Regions from separate parts of the Arthrobacter sp. Hor0625 genome, predicted to be linked through region 1. Evidence: riboswitches for the same ligand, from Rfam matches in the RefSeq annotation. Region 1 holds a riboswitch; each other region holds the start of a gene.
The links. Region 1 has a riboswitch for cyclic di-AMP ahead of ACTWLI_RS03730 (hypothetical protein). Riboswitches for the same ligand answer to the same signal wherever they lie in the genome.

Region 1 (2,252 bases):
AACAAATGGGCAGTGCAGTACATCCCCGGCCGTCCCAACGGGTAGCCGGCCGGATCCGCCCCGCCGCTGGCCGCGCGGGGCGCAAGGCAGAAAGAGGCCCCGGATCCGGCGGATCCGGGGCCTCGTTCTGCGGGCACCCTACGGGAAGGGCCCGTGGTGCTTAGTACCAGTTGTTCGCGTAGTGGAAGTTCAGGGCGTTACACGGCGAGCCGTAGCGGTCCTCGACGTACTGCAGACCCCAGTTGATCTGGGTCCGGTAGTTGGTCCGGTAGTCCGCGCCGGCGCTGGCCATTTTCTCCGCCGGCAGGGACTGCACCACGCCGTACGCGCCGCTGCTGGGGTTGGTCGCGGTGGTCTTCCAGTCCGATTCCTTGGTCCACAGCTTCATCAGGCACTGCATCTCGCTCGGCGCCCAGCCGTGGGCCGGCAACTGGGAGGCCGCGTAGGCCTGCGCCCCGGCCGGGTCGTCGACGGCGATCGGCTTGGCGGGCTTTGCCGCCGCCGGTTTGGGGGCCGCCGGGGCCTTCTTCGGCGCCGCAGCCTTGGCGGTGGGGGAGGCCGGCGCCTTGGCTGCCTTGCTGGCCTTGGCCTCCACGCTCGCCGGGGCGGGGGAGGCAGGGGTGTTGCTGCCGACCCGTTCAAAGTTCAAGGTTTGCAGGGAAGCGGCGGTGTCCCTGGCCGCTTCATCGGCGCGGGCGCTCTGGCCCGAGGCCTGGCCTGCAGCGCCGGCGCCCAGCAGGACGGCGAAAGCTGTGGCGGCTACGGCGGCGCGCTTGCCGGCCGAGCCTGCACGAAGCCGTGACAGGGCAGAAGTGCGTTGGGCCGGGACGGCGCGGTGGCGCGCGTGGTCGGTGTCGGACGTGCGTTTAGCGCCTTCCGGGCGCGCGGGTACCTTGAAATCAGTCATCTATGCCTCTCAACGCCTACGGAGTGAGCTGTCGGGTTCGGATCCGTGACCCGGCCGCACGGAATCTCAACGTGTCGGCTTAACCCCAAGGGTGCATGGCTGCAGAATGCCCGGGAACACTGGGTCCCCCGCCTCTGCCTGGTCCATGAGAATCCGGGAAGCGGCAGAGCTTGGCGTCAACCCGGATGCGCGGTCAGATCGATGACCGCTCCATAAAACCGTACCGAACTCTCCTCCGAAAGTCACATTTAGGTAACGGGCGTGGTGTGGCGTGGTGTGGCGGCTTGCCTTTGGCGCCCAAGAGGATAGCGGGTTGGTGCAAGGCCGGCCGGTCAGGAAGCGGCAGCCGCTGCCGGCAGCCTGACGGCGAACTGGGTCCGGCCCGGCCGGGAGGTCACCTCGACCGTCCCGCCGTGGGCCTGGACGATCGAGTACACGATGGATAGCCCCAGCCCGCTGGTGCCCTCGGACGCCGGTGCGGCGACCGCCGTCGTCCCTGCCGACGGCGCTGCTGACGGTCCGGCGGGCCCGCCTGCGGCCCCGGCCGCCGGATTCGTGCGGGCGGCGTCGGCCCGGGCGAAGCGCGCGAAGACCCGGCCGACGAACTCCGGGGCGATGCCGCCGCCGTTGTCCGTCACGGTGACCACGGCGCTGCCGTCGGCCGCGCGCATCACGCCGGTGACCACGGTCGTTCCCGGCCCGGTGTGCTTGCGGGCGTTGGACAGCAGATTGGCGAGCACCTGGTGCAGCTGGGTGGAGTCGCCGCGCACCAGCACGGGCTCGTCGGGAAGTTCCAACTGCCAGATCCGGTCCGGGGCCATGACCTTCTCGTCGCTCACCGTTTCGACCGCCAGCTGGGTGAGGTCGACGTTGCCGAAGGTGGGCGGCTGCCCCTCGTCCAGCCGCGCCAGCAGCAGCAGATCCTCCACCAGCGCCGTCATCCGCTCCGACTGGCTTTGCACACGGGCCAGGGACTTCTCGCCGTCGGGGGTGAAATGCTCCGTCATCCGCAGCAACTCGGTGTAGCCGCGGATCGCGGTCAGGGGCGTCCGGAGTTCGTGGGAGGCGTCCGCGACGAACTGCCGCACCTTCATCTCGCTTTCCTGCCGGGCTTGCAGGGCATTGGAGACGTTCTCCAGCATCTGGTTCAGGGCGTAGCCGACGCTGCCGACCTCCGTGCCCGGGTGGGCGGCCGACGGCGGGACGCGCACCCCCAGCGCCACCTCGCCGGCGTCCAGCGGCAGCCGTGAGACCTTGGTGGCGACCTCGGAGAGCTGCTCGAGCGGCTGCATGGTCCGGCGGATGAGGGCGGTGCCGACGAGCCCGACCAGGATCAGGCCGCCGG
Region 2 (2,252 bases), 180 kb from region 1:
CCAGATGGTGCCCTTCGGCGGCCCGGGCACGAAGCTGAGCTTCCAGCCCATTTCGGCCGGGGTGTGGTCGCCCTTGGCGTTGTTGCAGCGCAGGCAGGCAGCGACGAGGTTCTCCCAGGAGTCGGCGCCGCCGCGGGATTTGGGCTGTACGTGGTCGATGGTGTGGGCGGCTTTCCCGCAGTACGCGCAGTGGTGGTTGTCGCGGCGGAGCACGCCCCTGCGGCTGACGGCCGTCAGGGTGTTGTAGCGGGGCCTGATGTACCGGTTCAACAGGATCACCGAGGGGCGTCCGAGGATGTCCTGCGGACCGACCACGGGGTCATCCCCTTCGGCCACCACACTGGCCTTTCCGGTCAGCACAAGCACCAGCGCCCGGCGGAAGGTGACTACCGCCAGCGGCTCATATCCAGCGTTCAGAACGAGAGTGCGCATCCGCATACCTCTTCACGGCCGCACCCGCCAGGGGCACGAGGGCCGGCTGCCCTGTGCATGGTCGGGCTATGGATCGACACCACAAGAGTAAACACCGATGGCCGGGATTGCCGAATTTTTTTCTCCGTCGGAAGCGCGCGGCGACGGCTGCCGGGCTGCTCCGGAAACGCAAAGGACCCCTGCCGCTAAGGCAGGGGTCCTTCACACAGTTACCGGCGGGGCCGGGTTTGGTCTTAGCCGCCGACGCGGATGAAGACCGGGCCGGAGCCGACGTTGACGCTGTACAGCGCGGTGGTTCCGCCGTTCCAGCCGCCGTGCACGGCCATGCCGTTACCGACGTAGACGGCGATGTGGGCCATGCCCATGCCACCGTTCTGGTAGTAGGCGAGGTCGCCCGGCTGCGCTTCGGCGGCGCTCACGGTGCGGCCGAGGGACAGGTAGCCGGCCGGCCAGCCGTGGTAGTTGACGCCGACGGCGGCCAGTGCGTTGGTGGCGAGCATGGTGCAGTCCTGGGAGACACCGATCTGCGCGTAGGCGGCGGCGGCGATCGAAGCACCCATGCCGCTGACGGCTGCGGGTGCCTTCGTGGCCAGGGAGGCGGTCGCGGCGGTGCCGGTGCCGGCGGCAGCGGTGTCCGTGGCGGCAGCCTTGCTCTCCTGGACCTCGACGACAGGCTTGGGCGCCTCGACGACCGGGCCCGGCGCGGTGGTGACAGCCGGCTTCTCGTAGGAGATGGCGATGCTGGAGGCCGCGGAGATGGTGGCCGGAGCGTTGGACTGAACCTCCGTGGCGGAGGCGGAAGCCGATTCACGCTGAACGTTGGTCTCGGCAGCGTTGGCTGCGATACCGCTGGTCAGAACCAGGCCCGAGGCGGCAGCGATAACCGCAGCCTGGCGACCCATACCGCCGGCGTTCTCGCCTACGGCCTTAGCAATGACAGCCAGCGAGTTGGTCTTGGTGACCTCTGCGCGGTGGCGTGCAGTAGTTGCACGAGTAGTCATTTAGTTCTCTCTTTCGTGATCCTGGTGTCCGCGCAACAAGGCGGGACAAAAGGACGCTCCGGCATCTTGGGGGTACGCCGGATCGCCCCGAAACGGGTTTCTTTAGCGAAGGGTGTACTGCGAAGACGCGCCAAAAGCGGGAACTGCGTTCAGAACTCCGGACCGGGCGCCGGCAAGGGCAACGCGGGACACGGAGGTAAGCGGGCTCACTGGAGCCTCGCCAGCGCGAGAACGCGCAGCATTGTGGCGTGAAGACACGAAAGTAGCCTCTCCCAATGCCTACGAGGTGAGCTGTCGGATTCGGATGGGAGTCACCCGGCCGCGCCGCTTCCTGGGAAGCTTTGCGACTTAACCCCTAGGTCTTCTTGCGAAGACCAAAATTGGTTCCCCCGCCCCTGCCAGACGATGTGATGCGAACGGACCTTGAGCGGTGGCAGAGTTAGGCAATCCACTCAAGAGCGCCAACTTCGGAGAAGTTGGCGTGGTTCAAACGGTACAGCAGTTGGGGCTCAATGTCACATTCAGATCACGGGCGTGTCAAAAAAATGTGAGCTGCCCCTCGGCTAGCTAGAGCCAGCCGAGCGGATCCACGACTTCCCCGTTGACCATCACCTCGAAGTGGAGGTGGCAGCCGGTGGATGCGCCGGTGGTTCCGCTCATCGCCACCACATCGCCGCGTGAGACCTGCTGGCCCACGTGGACGCTGGACGACGACAAGTGGTTGTACGTGGTCTCCAGGCCGTTGCCATGGTCGATCACGACCCGGTTGCCGCCCCCGTAGGGGTGCCAGCCGGAAAAGGTAACGGTGCCGCTCGCGGC
Region 3 (2,252 bases), 1.5 Mb from region 1:
GCCTCGCTGTGCTGGACAACACGGACCTGACCCGGATCGAGGGTTTCGTCCGCGGCGCCCACCTGCGCGAACTGGCCGACGCGCTCGCCGTCGACGTCGTCGGGCCGCTGGTCGCGGGGCTGCAGGGCCCGCCCCGGGCCCGGGCCGAGGCCGTCCTCGGGCGCTGGCTGCAGGACCCGGACGCCTGGCTCCGGCGCGCCGCCCTGCTCGCTCCGCTGCGCGAGGTGCGGGCCGGCCGCGGCGACTGGGAACGCTTCCGCCGGCAGGCGCACCTTGCGCAGACGGGGACGGCGACGGCGGCCGCGCGCCGTCCTGCTGCGGCGGAACCGGGGCACCGCTCCGCAGAGTCCGGAGCGCCCGCAACGTCAGTGCCGGCGCCCGACGACCCTGTGGCGGAGGCGGTGTCCGCCATCCGCAGCGCATTCAGCCGGCACGGCGGCGCGGAGCCCGGGCGCGGCCGCGCCTGAGCCGGCCGGCGGGCGGCTGAACCGCTACCGGTCCGGCCGGCGCTCCACCACGGCGTAGGCCTTTCCGTCGAGGAACTGCCAGTCGGTGACGACCATGAACCCGAGCGCGTCCACACGGTCATTGAGGACATGGACGTCGAAGCCGCCATCGCGCGGCTCGGCATCCCACGTCAAGACGTGGGTCTCATTGTCCTCTAGGACAAGCAGTTCGGTGTTGACGTCTAGGTCCGGCTGGGCCGGGTCGCTCAACTGGCAGATCGCAACGCACGGGCTGGACATCTCGGGCCTCCGCTCCGGAAATGCTGGGTGCTGCCATCCTAGGCGCAGGAGCGCCGGCGCCCCCAGGGGTTTTCGGCCCAGCCCCCGGCCGGAAAATGCGCAGGACACGGGCCTCGTTATCTGAATGTGACATTACGGCCTGATCACGTTACCGTGGATGAGTGCCTGTTTGTATCCGATACGGGCGCTCCTGAGCCGATTGCCTAACTCTGCCGCGGCCCGGGATCCGAATGCAACCATCTGGCAGAGACGGGGAAACCACTTTTGGCCTGGCGTTATGCCGGCCTTGGGGTGAAGCCGCGCAGTGCTCGTTCTGACGGGCCAGCGGCCGGGTGCCTCCCATCCGAATCCGACAGCTCACCTCGCAGGCATTGGGAGAGGCTACATTCATGTCTTCAAGCACTACTTCTGCGCGCCATCGTACCGACGCCACCGCCGGACGGACCGCAGCGTTTTCGGTCAAACCAGGCACCATCGGCCGCCAGGCCGCCGTACTCTTCGCCGCGTCCGGCCTCGTCCTGACCAGCGGCATGGCGGCCCACGCGGCCACCGCGGCCCCGGCCGAGCGCGACTCCGCCCCGGCTTCCAAGGTCGACGTCGACAGCAAGGTCTCGACGCCCGTCACCGCTGATTCCGCGGTGCAGATCAGCTTCGACCGCCCGGCAGTGGCCACCACGCCGGCACCCGTGATCGAGCAGCCGAAGCCGGTGGCCGCGGCCCCCGCAGCTGCTCCCGCGCCGGCCGTTCCGGCTGCTGCCCCCGTTGCCGCTCCGGCGGCGCCGGCGATCACCGTCCAGGCGAAGGCAACCGCAGCGCCTGCACCGAAGGCCGGCGGCGTGAACGCCGCCATGCTGGCGGCCGCCTACAGCCAGATCGGCATCACCCAGGACTGCACCGCCATGGTGGAGAAAGCCCTCGGCGCTGCCGGTATCCCGGTGGGTGACCTCGGTCCGCAGCAGTTCATGAACTACGGCAAGGTTGTGGGCACCCCGCAGCCCGGCGACATGATCGTCCAGTCCGGCCACGTTGCCATCTACGCCGGCGACGGCCAGGTCATCAGCGGCGGCATGAACGGCTCGAACCAGACGATCAAGCACCCGCTGTCCTGGTTGACCGCCACCGGCGGCGTGACCTTCGTCCGCGCCGGCGCCTAACCACCGCGCTTAAGCACCGCGCAGAGCGGCGGCGCACGCGCCTCTTTCAAAGCCGGTGGCCGGCTGCCCTGGGCAGCCGGCCACCGGCTTTCGCTTGCCTGCGTGCGGGTTCAGCCGCATGGCCGCCGTCGGGGTGCCGCTCAGCTGGTGTAGCGGAGTAAAACCACCCCGTTGCCGAACGCCCTGGTGTCCGCCAGCGCCAGCTCCGTCCTGTCCGCGGCAGTCCTAAACAGCGGCCGGCCGCGCCCCAGCAGGACCGGATGGACGTAAATCCAGTATTCATCGATCAGCCCGAGGCGGCGGAAGCTGTCGGCCAGCTCCGCCCCGCCGAGCGCCAGGTCCCCGCCGGGGC

Region 2: linked by a shared signal. The riboswitch ahead of ACTWLI_RS02905 (NlpC/P60 family protein) and the one ahead of ACTWLI_RS03730 (hypothetical protein) in region 1 are both predicted to bind cyclic di-AMP.
Region 3: linked by a shared signal. The riboswitch ahead of ACTWLI_RS12990 (hypothetical protein) and the one ahead of ACTWLI_RS03730 (hypothetical protein) in region 1 are both predicted to bind cyclic di-AMP.

What each region holds. Positions count from the first base shown of each region.
Region 1 covers NZ_CP199586.1:844,913-847,164, reverse strand. The annotation lists gene ACTWLI_RS03735 (VOC family protein) at 1-45, shown strand, start outside; gene ACTWLI_RS03730 (hypothetical protein) at 161-907, opposite strand; cyclic di-AMP (ydaO/yuaA leader) riboswitch at 906-1,076, opposite strand; gene ACTWLI_RS03725 (HAMP domain-containing sensor histidine kinase) at 1,240-2,252, opposite strand, start outside.
Region 2 covers NZ_CP199586.1:663,808-666,059, forward strand. The annotation lists gene ACTWLI_RS02900 (HNH endonuclease) at 1-432, opposite strand, end outside; gene ACTWLI_RS02905 (NlpC/P60 family protein) at 666-1,433, opposite strand; cyclic di-AMP (ydaO/yuaA leader) riboswitch at 1,696-1,873, opposite strand; gene ACTWLI_RS02910 (M23 family metallopeptidase) at 2,001-2,252, opposite strand, start outside.
Region 3 covers NZ_CP199586.1:2,817,913-2,820,164, forward strand. The annotation lists gene ACTWLI_RS12980 (DNA alkylation repair protein) at 1-467, shown strand, start outside; gene ACTWLI_RS12985 (hypothetical protein) at 492-746, opposite strand; cyclic di-AMP (ydaO/yuaA leader) riboswitch at 939-1,131, shown strand; gene ACTWLI_RS12990 (hypothetical protein) at 1,136-1,900, shown strand; gene ACTWLI_RS12995 (dihydrofolate reductase family protein) at 2,041-2,252, opposite strand, start outside.